DNA from 2 places in the Roseovarius salis genome. Region 1 is predicted to be linked to the other one. Evidence: riboswitches for the same ligand, from Rfam matches in the RefSeq annotation. Region 1 holds a riboswitch; the other holds the start of a gene.
What was found. A riboswitch is a leader RNA that binds a small molecule or an ion and turns the genes downstream of it on or off. The one in region 1 is predicted to bind thiamine pyrophosphate.

Region 1 (10,755 bases):
GTGCGGGCGACAGTCAACGAACACATTGAAATCGCGAAGAAAAAGGAAATGCCTCGCGTTTCCGCGCAAGGCGTTTCGGCGCACTGGCGCGGGAAATCGACGAGCCGCTCGAATCAGAACGCAGGTTCCGGTGCCCGCGGCCCGCTGATAGGCTCGGGGAAAAGAAACTGGCGATCCGATGGCTTCCAAGACCACCCTCAATGCGAAGAACCTCGAAGCGCTGGGCGCCGAGCGCCTGGCGCAGCTGCTGATCGAGGTCAGCACCGGCAACGCGGCTGCCAAGCGCAAGCTGCGGCTGGCGCTGGCGGGCGCCCAGAGCCCGAGGGAGGCCGCGCGGGAGATCACCAAGCGGCTGACAAGCATCGCCCGCGCCCGCAGCTTCATCACCTGGAAGAACCGCAAGGCGCTGGTCACGGATCTCGAAACCCAGCGGCGCGCCATCGTCGAGCAGATTGCGCCCGCCGATCCGGACGAGGCGCTGGCGCTGATGTGGCGGTTCATGGCGCTCGCCACGCCGGTGTTCGAGCGTTGCGACGACTCCAGCGGCACCGTCATCGGCATCTTCCACCAGGCCTGCGCCGATCTGGGTCAGCTCGCGGCAACGGTCCGGCCTGATCCGCAGGCACTCGCCGGCACTGTTCTCGATGCGCTGCAGGACAACGGCTATGGCCAGTATGATGGTCTGGTCGGCATCATGGCGCCAGCGCTCGGCGACGAGGGGTTGGCGGGACTGAAATCGTTGGCCGAGGACCTCGGTCGCTCGCCCGCGCCGGTGCCGCCGAAGGACCAGTGGAAGGCGGTGGGCTGGGGCCCGGGCGGCACCACCTACGAGCACGAGATGCGGGCGCGCGAGCGCGCGAGCACGGTCGCCATGGCGCTCAAGGACATCGCCGATGCGCAGGGCGACGTCGACGGCTTCATCGCCCAGTACGATCCGAACACCCGGAAGGTGCCGCAGATCGCTGCCGAGATCGCGCAGCGCCTGCTCGCGGCCGGCAGGGCGGGCGAGGCGCTGGGGTTCCTCGAGCGCGCGGAGCTCGGCGACGGCTTGCGGGTTCCGCTGGCGTGGCAGGACATTCGCCTGCAGACGCTGGAGGCGCTGGGTCGCGGCGAGGAGGCGCAGGCGTTCCGGTGGGACTGCTTCGAGCGCACGCTCTCCGACAGCTACCTGAGGGCCTATCTCAAGCGGCTTCCCGACTTCGACGACATCGAGGCCGAGGAGCGGGCAATGGCGCACGCCATGGCCTATCCGAGCCTTCTTCACGCCCTGCAGTTCTTCCTCGACTGGCCGGCGCTGGATCGCGCCGCAGACCTCCTGGTGGCCCGGCATGATGAGATCGACGGCGACCACTACGAGTATCTCGCCCCCGCGGCGGAGGCCCTGTCAGAACGTCATCCGCTGGCTGCAACGCTGGTTCTCCGCGCGATGATCGACTTCACGCTCACCAGATCCCGGGCGAAGCGGTATCGCTATGCCGCCGAGCACCTGGTCTCCTGCGCCCGGCTCGCGCGGGACATCCCGGATTTCGGCGCGTTCGAGACGCACGACGCCTACGTCGCCCGGCTGAAGGAGGAGCACGACAGGAAGTTCGGCTTCTGGTCCCTCACCGCCGACGTCTAGATGGCAAGGCATTGACCTCATAGCAGTTTGCGATATTGTCCGAGCACGGACAGGGGCGTTCGCGGATAACCGCGGGCTGAGAAGCACCCTTCGAACCTGAACCAGATCATGCTGGCGTAGGAAGTCCGCGGTGCGACGAACAGGGCCAAGTGCTTATCCGTTCCCCGTATCGCGTCTCCCTGCGTCAGGACAGGGAGAAACATGGACGCACCCGGACATCACCTTGCGTGCATGCGCGACACCGCGCCGCTCGTGCACAACATCACCAACTTCGTCGCGATGAATTTCATGGCCAACGTGCTGCTTGCCGCGGGCGCGTCCCCGGCGATGGTGCATGCGCGCGAAGAGGCCGCGGAGTTCGCAGGTCTTGCGCAGGCGCTCACGGTCAATATCGGCACAGCCGACCCCGACTGGGGCGCCGCGATGGAGGAGGCCGCCGTCGTGATGAACGGCGCCGCAAGGCCCTGGGTGTTCGATCCGGTCGGCGTGGCGGCGACACGCTTCCGGAGGGACTTGTCGCAAAGGCTCATCGACCTCGGGCCGAGCGTCATCCGCGGCAACGCCTCCGAGATCCTGACGCTGGCGGGGCTGTCAGGCGCGGCGCGCGGGGTCGATGCGGGCGACAGTGTCGAGGCGGCGATGCAGGCGGCGCGGACGCTGGCGCAAAGCACGGGTGGCGTCGTCGCCGTTTCCGGCCCGGTCGATTACGTCACCGACGGGTCGAAGGGGTATCGGGTGGCCAACGGGCATGCGCTCATGGCGCGTGTCACGGTGATGGGTTGCTCGCTCAACGGTGTGATCGCGGCCTTCTGCGTGGGTCAACCGTTGCTCGAGGCGACCGCGGCGGCGCTCGCCTTTTACGGTCTGGCCGGGGAGCATGCTGCTGGAAATGCCCAAGGCCCGGGCAGCTTTCAGCCGGCCTTCCTCGATGCGCTGGCGGCGCTGACTCCAGAGGCGCTCGACGCTGGCGCCAGGGTGAGCGCGGCATGATCGGCGCCGTTTACGTCATCACGGATCCGGGCGCCCCGCACGCGGTCGCCGACCAGGCGCGCGCGGCGGCGCGCGGCGGGGCCTGGGCCGTGCAACTGCGCGACAAGACTGCGTCGGATGCCGATCTGGTGGCGCTTGCCCGCATGCTGATGGCCGAGCTTGCTCCGCTCGGCGTCAAGCTGATCGTCAACGACCGGCTGGAGGTCGCGGTGGCCTCCGGCGCCGACGGGCTGCATATCGGCCAGGGCGATGGCGATCCGGGCGCGGTGCGCGCCCGTCTCGGCGCGGGAAAGATCCTCGGACTGTCGGTCGAGGCGGCCGAGCAATGTGCCGCGATCCCTTCCGGTGTCGACTACATCGGTGCCGGGCCGATCCGGGCCACGGCAACCAAGCCGGATCATGCCGCCCCCATAGGCTTCGATGGCCTCGCGCGTATCGCCGCCCGGTCGCGGGTTCCGGCGGTGGCGATCGGTGGCCTCGGCCTCGGCGATGCGCAACCGGTGCGGCGCGCAGAGGCGGCGGGACTCGCCGTCGTTTCGGCCGTGGTGCGCGCGCCCGACCCTGAAGTGGCGACCCGTGCCCTGTTGCAGGAATGGAGGCAGGCATGATCCCCAACGTCCTTTCCATCGCGGGCTCCGATCCTTCGGGTGGGGCCGGCATCCAGGCCGATGTCAAGGCGATCTCGGCCTGCGGCGGCTATGCAATGGCCGCGATCACTGCGCTGACGGCACAGAATACCCGCGGCGTGAGCGGAGTGCAGATGGTGGCCCCGGATTTTGTCGCCGCCCAGATCGCCGCGATCCGGGCGGATATCCGGATCGACGCGGTCAAGATCGGCATGCTTGGGGGCGCCGCGACCGTGGCGTCGGTCGTCACTGCGATGGAGGGACTTGAGGCGCCGGTGGTACTCGACCCGGTGATGGTGGCCAAGAGCGGCGACCGCCTGCTCGAAGCCGAGGCGGTGGCCGCCCTGCGCGACGCGCTGCCCCGCGCCACGGTCATCACGCCGAACCTGCCCGAGGCTGCCGATCTGCTGGGAGCCAAAGAGGCCACGACGCGGGAAGGCATGGCGGCGCAGGCGCGTGCGCTCCTCGATCTCGGCCCCGAGGCGGTGCTTCTGAAAGGCGGGCACCTCGGCGGCGAAGACTGTCCCGACCTGCTGGTCGAGGCCACGGGTCTGACCTGGCTGCCCGGCTCGCGCCACGCTACGCACAAGACGCATGGCACGGGATGCACCCTCTCGTCGTCGCTCGCGACGTTCCTCGCACATGGCCTGCCCCTGGGCCGCGCGGCAGCAGAGGCCAAGGCTTACGTCGCCGCCGCCATCGCTGAGGCTGATGCGCTGACGGTCGGACACGGGCATGGGCCGACGCACCATTTCCACATCATGAAGGAGGTCAGGCCATGAGCTTCACCGAAACCGTGCTGGAAGAAAACGCCCAGCTTTGTGCCGATATCCGCGCCATGCCGTTCAACCGCGCGCTGGCCGACGGCACGCTGCCGCAAGAGGTGTTCCGCCACTATATCATTCAGGACGCGCATTACCTCGAGGGCTTTGCGCGAGCGCTTGCCTCTGCTGCGACCAGCGCCCCAGATGCCGAGGCCGTGGCCCAACTCGCTGGCTCCGGCGCCGGAGCCATTGCAGTCGAGCGGCAGTTGCACGCGCATTACATGGGCCTGTTCGGGGTTGACCCCGCGGCCTTTGCCGCCACCCCGCCCAGCCCGGCTTGCGCGCATTATGTCAGCTTCCTTGTGGCTACGACCGCAACGCGCAGTGTGGGCGAGGCCGTGGCGGCCCTGCTTCCCTGTTTCTGGGTCTATCGCGATGTCGGCAACGACATTCATGCAAAAGCCGGCGCCGACAACCCCTATCGCGCCTGGATCGACACTTATGCAGGGGCAGACTTCGATGCTTCTGTCACCCGCATGTGCGCCTTGGTCGACCGTCTTGGTGCGGCCGCGAGCGCCACGGAATTGGCGCGCATGAAAGCGGCCTTCACGAAAAGCGCGCTTCTGGAATGGATGTTCTGGGACAGTGCCTGGCGGCTGGAAACCTGGCCCGACACAACCCCGAAAGAAGGAATAACAGCATGACCCTGCCACTGAACGAACAAACTGTACTGATTACCGGCGGGGGCCGCGGCCTCGGCGCCGCACTCGCGCGTGCCTTTGCGCGAGAGGGGGCGAAGGTCGCGATCAACTACCGAAGGAGCAAGGAGGCGGCCGACGCGCTCGCGTCCGATCTCGGCCCGCGCGTCGCAGCGTTTGTCGCCGACGTGACCGATGCGCAGGCGGTCGCCCGGATGGTCGACGAGATCGTCGAGAGGCTCGGCCCGCCCGACGTTCTGGTGCACAACGCACTCGCCGACTTCTCCTTTAACGGCGATGCGCGGGCGCATCTCGAGCGCCTGACCTGGACCGAGATCGCGCGACAGACGGAAACAGCGGTCGGGGGCGCGCTCAACTGCATTCAGCCCCTGCGCCCGCATTTCGAGACGCGAGGCTTCGGGCGTGTCGTGACCATCGGCACGAACCTTTTGCAGAACCCGGTGGTGCCCTATCACGACTATACGGCCGCCAAGGGTGCGCTCCTGGCCTTCACGCGCACCGCGGCAAAGGAGCTTGGCCCTCTCGGCGTCACGGTCAACATGGTCTCGGGCGGATTGCTGCGCACCACCGACGCCAGCGCCGCGACACCCGATGCGGTATTCGACATCGTCGCCGGGCAGACCCCACTCGGTCGCGTGACGACGCCGGAGGAGCTGGCCGATGCGGCCCTGTTCTTCGCGTCGCCATGGGCGCGGTCGGTCACCGGTCAGAACCTGATCGTGGATGGCGGGCTGGTTTTCGATTGATACCGCACTGGAGCAGCAAGCGTGATGGTCGTGCTACCGGAAAATCAGGTCTCGGCCCCTTGGAAGCATTGTGGAAGCACGAGGCCGAAAAACGCTGCGCAATCCCGACAGATCGTGCGCAGCGGAACCGCGCCTCCGGGATCGGCAAGTGTCGGAAACTGCGCAAGAACTCGCGGTTCCGCGTGATTGTTCATGGTTCGTTCGCCACGACTCATAACCTGAAGGTCGTAGGTTCAAATCCTGCTCCCGCAACCAACAGATCAGGCCGCATCGGTTGATGCGGCCTTTTTCGTGTGTTGGATCGGATCGGCGTGAAAAATTTGAACCGATTACGGTGGCGCGCGCGGTGTTCGCGGCGGTTTGGTAATGCGCTGAGCCTGCAATCAACATCTTGAGAAGTTTGGGCCTCCACAATAGCATTAACACCCGGACGGTGGCAGCGCGCGCTGCCGGCCCGGGAATTTGGATAGCTAAAGCAGCGCCCGAACGGATGTCGGCGGCTGGAATTTGTGCCGGGGAGAGGATTTCGTGCCGAAAACGTCGTGTTTCAAACCAGTCCTGATCGCAGCCATCGCAAGCTTGGTCTCGCTTGGCAGTCCGCGAGAGGGGCATGCCACTGACCTCGTGCGCGCCGACGGCGAACTGCTTGCGCGACAGTGGGCCGAATACGAGGCCGACAGGCCCAAATCCATTCTCGAGATCCAACCGTTTCGCCGCGCCGCGGCGGTCACCGCCGCCGACGGTACGGAGATAAAGCTGACCTCTCTGAATCCGGGGTTCAATACATGGTTCCTGCTCGATATCGCGACGGGCACCGGGTATGGGCAAAGCCGCACCTATCATCTGGAACTCACGGACCCGGCCGAAACCACCCTTTCGCTGCGGGCCGGGGACGTGCCGGCGCTGATTTTCGAGCGTGACGGCGTCACCGAGCGTTGCACGCCTTGGGCGGGGCGAACATCCGAACTGGCGCAGGCGCGGGAGTCGCGTTTACCTTTCGCCCCGGTGTGCAACAAGCAAGCATTCGTGCGTAACGAGGTCCGCGGGTCGCGCACGAGCCGCGAGGCGGTGGCCGAGTTCCTGCGTGACAACGTGGTCTTTGGCGAAAGCATTGTCGGGCTGATCAAGGGGTCTTTCTACGAGGATGCCTACATGAGTTCCGGGGAGGTGATAGCCGGTGGCAATGCTGGTGACGTGGCCGACGCGCTTGGCAAGGCGAAACTATCGCAACATCCCGTGTTCCGGGCCTATTTCGGCTTCGATCTGGAGGGGGCCGAGGGCGGCACGCAAGCCGGAAGCTGGTACGCGGTCAAGGATGCCCCCGGCATTTACGCCAGCGCCATGCAGCCGGGGATGATTCACCCCGACGTTCTTGACGGTCCCGGGCGGACGCACCGGCTGGACACGGTCGAGCGTCGCGCCGACGTGTACCTCGTCGCGTTCGACCTGTCGCGGTTCGAGCTTGGATACGTACCCGGCACGGACCATCCACGGCTCAACTGGTCATCGCGCCCCAGCGGCGCGGGCAGGAACCCGCGGTTGCCCGGACCGGACGGGTTCAACACGTCCGACCCGGTTGTGCGGACCGGGATGTTGAGCCCGGCGCTGACCGATCAGGTGGCCGCCACATTCGCCGGCGGCTTCAAGCGCGATCACGGGGCGTGGCGCGCGGGCGAAAAGGCGTTCACGAATTACGGGCATCACTATGGCTTCCTCGCCAACGGCGTTCTTTTCAGCAAGCTCCATCCGGGCCTCTCGACCATCTTCGTGCTGGATGACGGCAGCATACACATGCGGAAATGGCAGAAGGAGGATCAGGAACTCTTGCCGCGGGTGAAATTCGCCCGGCAGAACGGCGTGCCGCTGATCGAGAACGGCGTTCCCGGCGCGCAGGTCACCAGCTGGCTGGGCGGGAACTGGTCGGGATCGGCCAAGGCGGAATTGCGCACCCTGAGGGCCGGCGCGTGCATGAAAACCGTCAACGGGCGCAAATTCCTGATTTATGCCTATTTTTCAACCGTTACGCCCTCGGGCATGGCGCGCACGTTCCAGGCGTATGGCTGCGAACATGCCATGCTGCTGGATATGAACTCCCAAGAGCACACCTACATGGCGCTCTACCAGAAACAGGATGGACGGCTGGCGCCCCAGCATCTCGTGCGGGGCATGTCGGCGATCGATTCACGGGCGCGGGACGGGTCGCCGATCCCCCGCTTCGTCGGATTCGCGGATAACAGGGACTTCATCTATTTGCTGAGGAAATAGAAACGGGAAACACGATGGCCAAGATCAGAATAGCCGCTTTGGCGGCCGGCTTAGCGGTCTTGAGCGTTGCAGTGCCGGCCGTGGCTCAGACGCTCCAGGAAAACAACGAGAAAATGTTCCGCGAAATGCAGCAGGCGCGTGGGCTGAGCAATGCCGAGATGAAGCGGATACGCGCCATATTCGCCGAATCCCAGTTCATCGGCCAGGGAAACCCGGCTGTCACCCGGCACCCGATGACGCCTCAGCAGCTGACGGCAAAGCTCGGCTCGGACCCGCGCAGCTATTACCGGAATGCCCGGTTCGAGCGCATCTGTGGCGAACCCTTCATGGCGCCGCTTTACGATCCGGCCACCCAGACACCGCAGGACGCGACAGTATGCGCAGACATGTTCGAGTATCCGAACGTGCCGGGGATGTATCCGGTGACATGGGTGCGCGCCAAGGAAGCCGCGGAATTATGCTGGGCCGAGGGCAAACGGATGGGTGACGCGCATGAATGGGAAGGCGCGTCGCACGGGGCGCTCACCCCGCCGGATTATTTCTTTGGACGGAGCGTCCAGGCCGCCCGCCGGGCCCACAACGCCAAGTACCAGTCGAGCGCGCGTTACAGCATCGGCAAGAACTGGCGTGCAGGTGTCTGTGCGACGGGTAGCCACAAGAGCCCCGGCTGCAATGGCGGGAGCTTCCGCGGCTGCGGGTCGAACACCTACCCGGCCGGCAGCTTTCCCCAATGCCGCAGCCCGCTCGGCGTGTACGACCTCGACGGCAACGCGGCCGAGCATATGAACCTCCCCCTGTCGCCGGACCAAATGGCGAGCCGGGGGAGCCGGACGCTCGGCGTGACCGAGATGAAGGGCAGTTGGTTTATCTGGGACACGGTGCGTGCGCACACGCACTGGAGCCGGTGGCGCGCGCCGTACTGGCACGGAAGCCGCGTGATGTCACCGAGCAGCCATCGCAATTATCACCTCGGGTTCCGCTGCTTCAAGGACATCAAGTAGACAGGGCTGGCCAAGGCGCCGGATGAAAGGGCGCCCGGCGGGCGCCCTTCATGCATCAGGCGTCGTCAGTTGGCGGCCAGCGCCGCCATCCGAAGCCGGGGCCCACCGACCGGGCCCTCGTTACTCAGTAGCCCGGCATACTGCGGATCGGCGATCAGGCCGCGCAGGTCCACCGGTTTGCCGTTGAGAAAGGCCGTCCGGCTTACAAGGCGCACGCCGTGGCTGTAATCGGCATATGCCGCCCCGTGAACCGTGCTGAGCGGCTGGATCGGCCGGCCGTTGCGGCGGTGCCAGCCATAAATCGCGACCCGACCGCGTTTCGACGCAAGCCGATTGGTCAGCACCAAGTCCTTCTTGTGGCCGGAGATCAGCGTGCCCGGTGCGGCGCCGGCGCGCTTGCGCTGTGCCTCGACGGTGGCGTTGTGGCGCAACAGGTATTCGGTCGACGTCATCTGCGGGCCGGGGGACATCGGGCTCGGCGCAAGCTGCAAATCGGCCGCGCGATAGATCATGTCAACCATGCGCGGTGTCGGCAGCAGCATGTTGAATTCCCCCCCGATACGCGTGGCTGCACGCAGGCCGAGCGGGACCCGCACGAAGTTCCGGTCGCTCCCGAGGGCGAGGTAGTCCGGCGTCACGCAGATCGTGATCTCGGCGGGGGTGCCATCCGCCGCCGTGCCCTTGATGTTGACGGGCCGGAGGCTGCGGAGAAAGCCGGGCATGTTGCCGGCAAGGATTTCGCGCAGGACATGGCGGTCCCGCTTGCTGCCGTCCATTCCCCGCACGCTGGTCATGACGGTTCCGGCGTCCTGCGCGTTGCCGGGGCGGCGGGGCATGTCGCGGGCCAGCCGGCTGGGGCAGCGCCCCGAGGTCTTGGCGATGCGCGGCGCCGCGGGCAGGGCCGTCGGCTGTGCCCGTTCCGCCGCTTCGGTTTCATCCGTCCGCGCCGTGCTGGCGAGCCGCGCCACAACGGGGCCGGGAGCGGCGGGCCGCAGGCCGTCGGGGCGCGTTCTGGGCCGCAAAGACGCCTGCAACGGCGCGGTGTCACGGGGCTGAACGCCCGCCTGCGGAGACATTTGCAATGGACGCGCGGGCGGCACCACCGGGGGCGCGCCATGGTAGATTCGCGACAGCGGCGAGGCGAGATCGTCGTCGATCCGCGTGTTTCCGGGATATAGCGCGGCCAGCCGGGGGAGTTCCGGCATGACGGTATTGGAGCGGGCGCGCAGCTCCGGTTTCCGGGGCGGTGAAACGCCCGGGTCCATAACGGAGGGCAGCATGGTGACGTCGACATGGTCGACCGGGACCGGTTTTGCAGCCTCTTGCGCCGCAACCCGGTCGGCCCGGCCATGATCGCGCAGCCCGTAGGCGCCCGCCGCGATGGCCGTCATTCCAACGAGATATATCCCCATGATGATGGCCCCCTTGGAGGCTGACATGGAGGATACGGCGCGGCCAGGGCGCGTTCTTGTTTCGAGCGAGGATTCGGATGTCATGCTCTGTCCCTTATGGAGGAACATTTAACGCCGCAATAAGCCGGTCAACTTGCACGGGGCAAAGCGCCGGGGACCGGCAGGAAACCGCCTGCCAAGGCTTGCACGCGCGGGAGTTTGCCGCATGTCGTTGAGACAAGAGCAAATTGGGAATGCGTATTGTGCATGTTTGCGTGCGCCCGGGCCGTGCGCTTTAACAATAAGTGGAAATCTGCCCGCGCGGCTGGCAACCTGGGGGCAGGCGCGTGTCGGGTGCGATTGACAAGAGGGTTTTGCAATGACGAATTACAGGATGCTTCCAGCGGTTATGGGGCTGGCCCTTGCCGGGATCGCCGGGTTCTGGGCCGGCGGGGCGCGGTCGGCCGGCGATGCCGCGGCTGAATGCCGGGCGATCGCGGGTGAGCCCGATGCCGGCGCACCCGTCAGCCGCGAGGCGTTGACGACGCATTTCCGGACGCTCGGCAAGGCCCGCGCGCATTGCGAGGTCGCCGTGATCGGCGCGCAGCCCGATCCGGCGGCCCTGTTCCACC
Region 2 (10,755 bases), on a different contig from region 1:
ACCGCGACGGGATCGCCCGCGCCGCGGAGATCCTGCATGCTGGCGGGCTCGTCGCGTTTCCGACCGAAACGGTTTACGGCCTCGGCGCCGACGCGGCCAATGGCCGGGCGGTGGCGCGCATATTCGAGGCCAAGCAAAGACCGCGTTTCAACCCGCTCATCGTGCATGTGGACAGCGCCGCCACTGCGCGGCAGTTCGTCGAGTGGTCAGAGGCGGCCGACCGCCTTGCCGCGGCCTTCTGGCCCGGTCCGCTGACCCTTGTGCTGCCGCTGAAGGCCGGCGCGGGGCTCTCGCCGCTGGTCACGGCGGAGTTGCCCTCGCTTGCGGTGCGCGTGCCCGCCCACCCCGTGGCGCGCGACCTGCTGCGCGCCTTCGGTGGCCCCGTCGCCGCCCCCTCGGCCAACCCGTCGGGCCGGATCAGCCCCACCACCGCGGCGCATGTGCGCGCTGGCCTGCGGGGCCGGATCGAGGCGGTGATCGACGGTGGGGCCTGCGGTGTCGGGCTGGAATCAACGATCATCGGGCTCACCGGCATGCCGACCTTGCTCCGCCCCGGCGGCCTGTCGGTGGAGCAGATCGAAACCACCCTCGGCGAAGAGCTGGCCTTTCACGCCGCGGACGATCCGTTGAGCTCGCCTGGACAGCTCGCCTCCCACTATGCGCCGGCAGCCCCGGTGCGGCTGAACGCGGATGCGCCGCGCGAGGGCGAGGTGCTGCTCGGGTTCGGCCCCGTCGACAGTGACCTCAACCTGTCGCGCTCGGGCGATCTGGCCGAGGCCGCGGCCAACCTCTTTGCCTGCCTCCACGCACTTGACGCGCGCGGCGCTGCCATCGCGGTGTCCCCGATCCCCGAGACGGGCCTTGGCCGCGCGATCAACGACCGGCTGCGCCGCGCAGCGGCGCCACGCGACGGCATCTGACCTGACATGGGGAATTTCCGTTCATGGTGCCGGCCGCGTACCGTGCTGCCGGTCAGGCGTCATTGCTGGCAACGTTTCTCGGCCTCTTCCATGGCGGCCGTGTAGCCCATGAGCGAGAACGTGTCCTTGGTGGTCGTGCCCCGGGTGGAGAGCGCCGTCAGGACCGCGTCCGTGCCGCGCTTCATCGCCGCGATGATCTTGGCGTCGTCGGCGGTGCTGGCGGGCCATGCCCACTCGCCTTCGGTGAACATCTCGAACTCCTCGTCGCCGATCTTGACGTTGACGGTGGTGTCCTCCGCGAACGGGTAGCCACCGGTAAAGGTCACTTGTCCGTCAACGCCGGCATCGGGCCGGAAGAAGGTCATCAAGAGGATCTCGCCGCGGCGGACCTGCACCACTTGGCCATCCTTGGTGTTGACCGTCTTGGTGGGCGAGGAGACCGCCCAGCATTCCCTTGGCTCGCTGTCCTCGAAAACGCTCCATGCGGTTTCCGCGGCGACCTGGTTGGTGCTTTCTTCCTGCGCCTTTACCGCCGCGCCGGTCGCTGCCGCCGCCAGAAAGCCACCCGCAAGAATGCGCAAAGCTGTCAGGCGTGCAATCGGTGATCCCATTCTACCAGCCTCCAAGCTGTTCTTCGCCTCAACCTTTCCGGGCCGCCCGGATCTCTTTCCGGATTGTGGTTGCAGGGCGGCCGAATTCCCTCGACATTGCAACATTAGCCCGAAAGTGGCGAGACATGAAGGGTTTGATTGGCGGAAATTCGCGTGCCCACCGGCGCGTGACAAAGGAGGAAAAATGACGGGTGCAGTTCCGTTGACGGAAATATGGCGCGGGCCCCTCGCAGAGAGCCGCCACGCCGGCCACGCCGTGATCTGTGATGCCGCCGGCGCCATCCACGCGGCATGGGGCAACCCCGACACCGAGGTATTGCCGCGCAGCTCCGCCAAGATGATTCAGGCCCTGCCGCTGGTCGAAAGCGGCGCCGCCGACGCGCACGGCCTGACACCGGAGCATCTGGCACTGGCCTGTGCTTCCCACGACGCCGCCGACATGCACACGCGCCGCGTGTCGGATTGGCTGGCAGACCTCCGGCTCGGCGACGGCGATCTGCGCTGCGGCCCGCAGGAGCCTGCCGACATTCCCGCGCGCAACGCCCTGATCCGCGCCTTCGAAGAGCCCTGCCAGATCCACAACAACTGCTCCGGCAAGCATGCCGGTTTCCTGACGCTCGCCGCCCATCTCGGCGCGGGGCCCGAGTATGTTGATCCCGACCATCCAGTGCAGCGCGCCTGTCTCTCCGCCTTCGAGGATGTTACGGCTCAGCCCAGCCCCGGGTTTGGCATCGATGGTTGCTCGGCGCCCAATTTCATCACCTCGGTACACGGGATGGCACGGGCGATGGCAGCCTTTGCCACCGCCATGGAGGATGCCGGTCGCCGCCAGTCCGCGATGGTCCGGCTCTGGCAGGCGATGGTCACCCACCCCGCCCTGGTCGCGGGCGAGGGGAGGGCCTGCACCGAGCTGATGCGCGCAACCAAGGAACCCGTGGCGCTCAAGACCGGGGCCGAAGGATTCTTTGCTGCCATTCTGCCCGCGCGGGGGATGGGGATCGCGCTCAAGATCGAGGATGGCGCGACCCGCGCCGCCGAATGCACCGTCGCGGCCCTGCTGGTACGCCTCGGCGCCCTGGAGGCCGATCACCCCGCGGCGCGGCGGTTCCTGAATGCGCCGGTGCTGAACCGCCGAGGCATCGAAACCGGCCGCATCGTTCCCGACAGCGGGCTTGTCTGACTCGGCCGGCGAATGTTCGCCGCGTCCCGGCGGGCGGCCTTGCATGCTCGGTTCCCCGCCGAAACCGGGGATCCCGCCCCGCGGTTTCCCGCCTGTGCGGCGCGGTCGCGTTTGGTCGGGCAGGGCTCCGCCGGCGGCGACCCCGGATTTCGGCCCGTTCCCGCCCTCATGGCCGCTATGCGCACAAGGCGGCAGACAGACAGGCATTCATGGCGACACTTTCACCTCGGGGGCGCAAAAGCTCTCGAAGGATGAAACCTCGAAAGGAAAGTATCCATGACCAGGAACTTTACAGCCGCAGCCGCCATCCTTGCCATTACCCTGCCGGCCGTTGCCTTGGCAGAGACCTCGGTAAAGATGGATGCTGATGGCGACGGAAGCGTGACCATGAACGAGTTCAACGCCGCGATGCCCGATGCGGGCGAAGGTGTCTTTACCCAGATCGATGCCAATGCAGACGGAACGCTGAGCGCCGAAGAGATCACTGCGGCCCGCGAGGCCGGCGTGCTGCCGGCCATGTCGTCCGAAGGTTGATGCATCGCCCGGGGCGCGGGCGACATGCGCGCGCCCCGGACCCTCAGCCGCCGAGGTAGGCGCGGAGCGCCGCCGGCGGATCATCGAAGAGCGCGGCGGTTTCCACGGGCGGATGGGCAATACCGGCTTCCACCAAGATGACCTCTTCGGCGAATTTCCGGGCATCCTGCGGGTCGTGGCTGACCATCAGGACCGTCGCGCCGCTTTCGCGCGCCAGCCCGGCAACGAGCTCGAGCATCTCGTCCTTGAGAGCGGGGCCGAGCGCGCCGAACGGCTCGTCCAGCAGGAGGATTTCGCGCCTCTGGACCACGAGCCGCGCCAGCGCCACGCGCGCCCTTTGCCCGCCAGAGAGCGCGGATGGCTTGCGCCCGCCCAAGCCGGACAGCCCCACGCGTTCCAGCGCCGCCGCCACCTCCGCATTCTCTGCCGGCGACAGCCGCAGGGCAGGGCGCAGCCCCAGCCCGACGTTCTGTGCCGCGGTGAGGTGCGGGAACAGGTTGCCGTCCTGGAACAGCATGGCGACAGGGCGCTCCCCCGGTGCCATTCCCGTGATCGGTTGCCCCTTCCATGTCACGCGGCCCGTCCCGACGGGCAGGAACCCGGCGATACCCTCCAGCAGGGTTGTCTTGCCCTCTCCGGATGGCCCGATCACGGCCACGCGCCGGCCCTTGGCGACCTCGAAATCCGCTCTCAGGCGGAAATCGCCGTTCTCCATGACGCAGCCTTCAAGCTTCAACATGCCAGCGCCCACCCCTGTCCAGTGCCCAGAACGTGCCCACCGACAGTACCAGAAGCAAGAGCGCCGCGCCCGCCGCGGCCTCCATCCGGTAGGCGCCCATGAGTCGGTAGATCTGCAGGGGCAGCGTGGCGATGTCGGCGTCCGCGAACAGCGTGATCACCCCTAAATCCCCCATCGACAGTGCCATGGCCAGGCCGGCGGCGAACCCGATCTGTGCCCGCATCCGCCGCAGGAATACCAGCCTCAGGAAAGGCCCCCCCGCCAGGCCGAGCGACAGGCCCAGCCGGCCGTACCGGCCCACGACCTCGCGCGCCCGTGGCACCAGGATGCGCAGCGCAAAGGGCAGCGACATCACCGCGTTCACCAGCGCCGTGACCGGCAACGCCAAGGCGGTCGGGTCCGCCAGGGGGCGGATCAGTATGAAAAGCCCCGTCCCGATAACCAGCGGCGAGGCGGCAAGCCCCAGAAGCCCGGCCAGTTCCAGCAGGCCGTGACGGCCGAGCGCCACCGCCGCTGCCATCGGCACCGCCGCCGACAGCAGGATGACCGTGCTGCCCGCCGCGACCGCCAGCGAAACGGCCGCTGCCTCCAGCACCGCGCCGGGCATTCCTGCCACGCCGGGCAGCCCGGTGGCCAGTATGGCCGACAGCGGCAGCATCAGGAAACCCGCGGCGAAAACGATCCATGCCGCGTCGCCCGCCCGCGCAGCCGGCGACCGCCCGTCCCACCGCCGCACCGGCCGGTCGAGCCCGGCGCCGAAGCCGGTGCCCTTCGCAAGCCGCAACGCCGCCAGCGCGGCCGCGCTCGTGAGGATGATTTGCAGGCCGGAAAGCATCGCGGCCCTGCCAAGGTCGAACTCGAAACGGAAGGACTGGTAGATGGCCAGCTCGATCGTGGTGGCGCGCGGCCCGCCCCCCAGTGTCAGCGCGACGGCAAAGCTCGTCAGGCAGATGGTGAAAACGACCGCCAGCGCCCCCGGCGCCACCTGCCGCAGCATCGGCGCCTCGATGAGCCTGAACATCGCCATCGGGCCTAGATTCAGCTGCGCGGCAAGGCGGAAGCGTTCCGCCGGCACCTCCTGCCAGCCCTGCAGGATCAGGCGCGTGGCCAGCGGCAGGTTGAGGAACACATGGGCAAGGACGACCCCGTGAAGCCCGTAGATCTGCAGGGGTGGCAGGCCGAACAGCCCCGCGATTTCGCTGATCCAGCCGGCCCGGCCGAAGACCTCGAGAAGGCCCAGTATCGCGACGATCACCGGCAGGATGAAGGGCACGCCCAGAAGCGCGATGAGCGTGTTGCGCCCGGGAAACCGCCGCCGCGCCAGCGCCCGGGCGACCGGGACGGCCAGCCCCACGCTGATCAGCGCGGACAAGGTGGCCTGAAAGACGGTGAAACGCAGCGCGGCCCAGTCGGCGGCGGCCATCCCTCCCCCGGGTTCCGCCCGCAGCGCGACGGCGGCCAGCGTGCCAAGGATCAGCGCGGCAAGGCAGGCCGCCGCGCCGATCCCGGGCCACGCCGCTAGCGGCTGAGCGCGGTGCGCCACTCTTCCAGCGCCTCGTCACGAATGGCCGCGGCCTCTTCCGGTGACAGCAGCAGCGACGTCTCAGGCGTCGCCAGCGTGCCGAACCCCTCGGGCAGGCCCGAGTCCGGCGTTACCGCCGGATACATCCAGTTGGTCGTGGGAATGATCGACTGGAACCTGTCGGACACCATGAACTGCAGGAACCGGTCGGCCAGCTCCGGCTGGTCCGTCGCGGCCATCTTCGCGGCGACCTCGACCTGCATGTAGTGGCCCTCGTCGAACATCGCCGCCGCCTTGCTGTCGTCCTCCTCCGCGATCAGGTGATAGGCCGGCGAGGTGGTGTAGGACAGCACCATGTCGGCCTCACCCTCCAGGAACAGGCCATAGGCCTCGGACCAGCCCTTGGTGACGGTCACGATGTTGTCGGCAAGCCCCTCCCATATCCCGGGCGCGGCATCGCCGTAGGCGGTCTTGACCCACATCAGCAGGCCGAGCCCGGGCGTCGAGGAGCGCGGATCCTGGATCAGGATCGAGGCGTCGCTCTCTGCCAGCGCCTCGAAATTGCCGGGCGCGTCGAAATCCTTGTCATGGACGAACGCGAAATGGCCCCAGTCGAACGGCACGAACACCGGGTCGTCCCACGCCACCGGCAGGTCATAGTCCGCGGTGACCGCGTGTTCAGCGAACAGCCCCGTTTCCCTCGCCCGGGCCACGAGGTTGGTGTCGAGCCCCAGCACAACGTCGGCATCCGAGCGGGCGCCCTCCAGCTTGACGCGCGCCAGCAGGGCGGCGCCGTCCTCCACGCCCACGAGGTTGAGATCGCACTCGCAGGTCTCCTCGAACGCCGCCTCGACCTTGGGGCCGGGCCCCCAGTCGGAAACGAAACTGTCATAGGTGTAGACGGTTAACTCCGGTGACTGGGCCGTGGCGGCCGTGGCACCCAGAAGCCCCGCTGCAAATGCAAGATGTTTCATGGCATCCTCCTTTGCGGCGAGAGGCAAGGCGGATCCATTCTTGCAGAAACGGAAACCTTCCCTCCGCCGGTTCTAGCCGGTTCAGGTTCAACGGGTTCGCTTGCGCATCTCAGCCGCGGGCCTGTGGCCCTTGGCACCCCGAGGTGCCTCGCAACCTAGGCGCAAGCCGCGGCGAGGGCAAGGTGTTCGGACAAAAGCATCGAGCCGGAGGCGGGTCGCGCTTGTCCCGCGGCATCGGGGCCACCGCAGGGGCCGACGGGTCAAGCCGTTCACGGGGTCGGGCGGCAGTGGCGCGTGAGGGACGCCTCCGGCGGGAGTATTTGGGGCAAGATGAAGACGGGGCGCCCCGGCGATCTTCATCTTGCCGGAAATACTCCGGGGGTTCGGGGGCTGGCCCCCGATGGACCACGCGGCGCGGCCTATGCGAACGCGTCCCGCGCGTAGCCTTGCAGGTATAACAGCGCCGTCAGGTCGCCGTGGTCGATGCGCACGTCGCATTGCGCGGCGACCGCTGGCTTGGCATGCAGCGCCACGCCGGTGCCGACCCGGCCCAGCATGCCGAGGTCGTTCGCGCCGTCGCCCACGGCGATCACGTCCGATTCGGCGATCCCGAGCCGCGCGGTGATTTCCTGCAGCGCCTGCACCTTGGCCTCGCGGCCGAGGACAGGGCGCGCCACGTCGCCGGTCAGGTGGCCGCCGCGGGCCAGCAGGGTGTTGGCGCGGTGCTCGTCGAAGCCCAGCTCCGCCGCGATCCGCGCCGTGAAGGCGGTGAACCCGCCGGAAACCAGCGCGGTGTAGGCGCCGTGCGCCTTCATCGTCGCCACCAGCGTCCGCCCTCCTGGCATGAGGCTGATGCGTTCGGCCAGAACGGTGTCGATCGCGGTTTCGGGCAAGCCCTTGAGCAGCGCGACCCGCTCCAGCAGCGCGCCCTCGAAATCAAGCTCGCCGTTCATCGCCCGCGCGGTGATCTCGCGCACATGTGCGCCGACGCCCGCGGCCTCGGCCAGCTCGTCGATGCATTCCTGCCGGGTCATGGTGCTGTCCATGTCCGCCAGCAGCATTTTCTTGCACCGTCCCTCGGCGGGCTGCACGACGAGATCCGCACCCATGCCGCGTATCTCTTCGGCGACCTGCGCCTGGTTGCCGGGCAGGGTGGCGAGGGGGATCTCCGCCGCTTCGTCGGGCGCCAGCCATGTGGCCTCGCCCCCGCCCCAGGCGTTGCGGACGGTGTCGACAAGGGTGGGATCCAGCGCGCCGCGGGGCGCGATCAGCGTGGCGATGTACATTGTCCCGGGTTTCCGATCGTAGGCGATGATGTCGCGATTGGTGGCTCAGGCGACGTTCTAGCGACAGATCGAGGCTTGCGAAAGGCCGGTTTCCGGCGTAAAGCCGTCCGTGGGACACCCCTCCCCAACGAGGGGCGACTATCTGGAAGGTTAGGACATATGACAGATCAGAAACCGGCAACGCGGCCGGCCAACCCGCGTTTTTCCTCCGGCCCCTGTGCCAAGCCCCCTGCATTCTCGCTTGAAAAACTGGCCGACGCGCCGCTGGGCCGCAGCCATCGCGCGGCCGTGGGCAAGGCCAAGCTCAAGGCGGCCATCGACGGCACGCGCGAGATACTGGGCATCCCCGACGATTACCGTGTCGGTATCGTGCCCGCCTCGGACACCGGGGCGGTGGAGATGGCCATGTGGAGCCTCCTGGGGGCGCGCCGCGTCGAGGTGCTTGCCTGGGAAAGCTTTGGCGCGGGCTGGGTGACCGACGCGGTCAAGCAGCTCAAGCTCGACGCCGAAGTCAAGGAGGCCGATTACGGACAGATCGTGGATCTCGACGGCGTGGATACCGACAATGACGTGGTGTTCACCTGGAACGGCACCACCAGCGGTGTGCGCGTGCCCAACGGCGACTGGATCAAGGACGACCGCGCCGGGCTGACGATCTGCGACGCGACATCAGCGGCCTTCGCGCAGGAGCTGCCGTGGGACAAGCTGGACGTGACCACCTTCAGCTGGCAGAAGGTGCTGGGCGGAGAGGCCGCGCACGGGATGATCATCCTCAGCCCGCGGGCGGTGGAGCGGCTGGAAAGTTACACCCCGCCCTGGCCATTGCCCAAGATCTTTCGCCTCACGAAGGGCGGCAAGCTCAACGAGGGCATCTTCGAGGGCGCGACGATCAACACGCCCTCGATGCTGGCGGTGGAGGACTACCTGCTGGCGCTGGACTGGGCGCGCTCGGTCGGCGGGCTGGAGGGGCTGCGCGAACGCGCCTATGCCAACCTCGCGGCGGTGCAGAGCTTCGTGGCCGAGCGTGACTGGATCGCCTTCCTCGCCGAGGATCCGGCGGTGCGTTCCAACACCTCTGTCTGCCTGAAGTTCACCGACGACCGGATCGCCGACGGCGCGGCCTTTGCAAAGGCCGTCGTCAAGCGGCTGGAGGCGGAGGGCGTGGCGCACGACATCGGCGCCTACCGCGACGCACCCCCGGGCCTGCGCATCTGGTGTGGCGGCACGGTCGAGGCCACGGACGTGGCCGCGCTGATGCCGTGGATCGAATGGGCCTACGAGGCCGAGATCGCGGCGCTTTCCGAGACGGCGTGAGGGGGGCCGGGCTGAAGCCCGGCCTACGAGATGCTCCGCAGGGTGGGCGCCGGCCCGCCCATGCTTCCGACCAAATTCAATCAAAGGACCAGAAACATGGCTCCCAAGGTACTCGTCTCCGACAAGCTGTCGGAAACCGCCGTGCAGATCTTCCGCGACCGGGGGATCGAGGTGGATTTCATGCCCGAGCTTGGCAAGGACAAGGAAAAGCTGGCCGAGGTGATCGGCGAATATGACGGGCTGGCGATTCGCTCGGCCACGAAGGTGACGCCCAAGATCCTCGACGCGGCCACAAGGCTGAAGGTCGTCGGGCGCGCCGGGATCGGCACCGACAATGTCGACAAGGATGCCGCCTCGAAAAAGGGCGTGATCGTCATGAACACGCCTTACGGCAACATGATCACAACGGCCGAGCACGCCATCGCGATGATGTTTTCCATTGCCCGCCAGATCCCCGAGGCCAGCGCCTCCACCCAGGCTGGCAAGTGGGAGAAGTCCAAGTTCATGGGCGTGGAACTGACCGGCAAGACGCTGGGCGTGATCGGCGCGGGCAACATCGGCGGCATCGTCTGCGACCGGGCACGGGGGCTGAAGATGAAGGTCGTGGCCTACGACCCTTTCCTCAGCCAGGAGAAGGCCGACAAGATGGGCGTGGAGAAGGTCGAGCTGGACGACCTGCTGGCACGGGCCGATTTCGTCACGCTCCACGTGCCGCTGACCGAGCAGACCAAGAACATCCTCAGCCGCGAGAACCTGCAGAAGATGAAGAAGGGCGCGCGCGTGATCAACTGTGCCCGTGGCGGGCTGGTCGACGAGCAGGCGCTGGCCGATCTGATCAAGTCGGGCCACATCGGCGCCGCGGGCTTCGACGTGTTCGCCGAGGAACCCGCGCACGAAAACCCGCTTTTCGGTCTGCCCAACGTGGTGTGCACGCCGCACCTTGGTGCGGCGACGACCGAGGCGCAGGAGAACGTGGCGCTGCAGGTGGCCGAGCAGATGTCGGATTACCTGCTGACCGGGGCGGTGACCAACGCGCTCAACATGCCGTCCGTCACGGCCGAGGAGGCCAAGGTCATGGGGCCGTGGATCAAGCTGTCCGACCACCTCGGCAGCTTCATCGGCCAGATGACGGACGAACCCATCAAGGCGATCAACATCCTCTATGACGGGGTGGCCAGCGAGATGAACCTCGACTCCCTGACCTGTGCCTCGGTCGCGGGGATCATGAAATCAGTCAACCCGGAGGTGAACATGGTTTCGGCGCCGCTGATGGCCAAGGAACGCGGGGTGAAGATCTCGACCACGCGGCAGGACAAGTCCGGCGCCTTCGAGGGCTACATCAAGCTGACCGTCGTCACCGACAAGCGCGAACGCTCCATCGGTGGTACGGTGTTCTCGGACGGCAAGCCGCGCTTCATCCAGATCAAGGGCATCAACATCGACGCCGAGATCGGGCGCCACATGCTTTACACCACCAACCGGGACGAGCCGGGCATCATCGGCACCTTGGGCAACACGATGGGCGGTAGCGGCGTGAACATCGCCAACTTCACCCTCGGCCGGGCCGCGGCGGGCGGCGAGGCGATCGCGCTGCTCTACGTCGATGCCCCGGTTCCCCCCGAGGTCATCGAAAAGCTGCAGGAGACGGGCCTGTTCCAGCAGATCCGTCCGCTGG

Region 2: it holds a riboswitch for thiamine pyrophosphate, as region 1 does, so the genes downstream of both, thiB (thiamine ABC transporter substrate binding subunit) here and thiM (hydroxyethylthiazole kinase) in region 1, are expected to answer to the same signal.

The regions. Positions count from the first base shown of each region.
Region 1 is NZ_JBISDG010000013.1:63,650-74,404, reverse strand. It holds gene ACH13J_RS07280 (DUF6880 family protein) at 179-1,621, shown strand; TPP riboswitch at 1,663-1,761, shown strand; gene thiM (hydroxyethylthiazole kinase) at 1,823-2,611, shown strand; gene thiE (thiamine phosphate synthase) at 2,608-3,219, shown strand; gene thiD (bifunctional hydroxymethylpyrimidine kinase/phosphomethylpyrimidine kinase) at 3,216-4,019, shown strand; gene tenA (thiaminase II) at 4,016-4,705, shown strand; gene ACH13J_RS07255 (3-oxoacyl-ACP reductase) at 4,702-5,466, shown strand; gene ACH13J_RS07250 (hypothetical protein) at 5,995-7,731, shown strand; gene ACH13J_RS07245 (SUMF1/EgtB/PvdO family nonheme iron enzyme) at 7,746-8,732, shown strand; gene ACH13J_RS07240 (hypothetical protein) at 8,798-10,228, opposite strand; gene ACH13J_RS07235 (tetratricopeptide repeat protein) at 10,503-10,755, shown strand, end outside.
Region 2 is NZ_JBISDG010000005.1:66,938-77,692, forward strand. It holds gene ACH13J_RS03075 (L-threonylcarbamoyladenylate synthase) at 1-920, shown strand, start outside; gene ACH13J_RS03080 (invasion associated locus B family protein) at 980-1,531, opposite strand; gene ACH13J_RS03085 (asparaginase) at 1,716-2,711, shown strand; gene ACH13J_RS03090 (EF-hand domain-containing protein) at 2,988-3,245, shown strand; gene ACH13J_RS03095 (thiamine ABC transporter ATP-binding protein) at 3,289-3,984, opposite strand; gene ACH13J_RS03100 (thiamine/thiamine pyrophosphate ABC transporter permease ThiP) at 3,971-5,527, opposite strand; gene thiB (thiamine ABC transporter substrate binding subunit) at 5,503-6,480, opposite strand; TPP riboswitch at 6,522-6,631, opposite strand; gene serB (phosphoserine phosphatase SerB) at 6,900-7,766, opposite strand; gene ACH13J_RS03115 (phosphoserine transaminase) at 7,926-9,080, shown strand; gene serA (phosphoglycerate dehydrogenase) at 9,177-10,755, shown strand, end outside.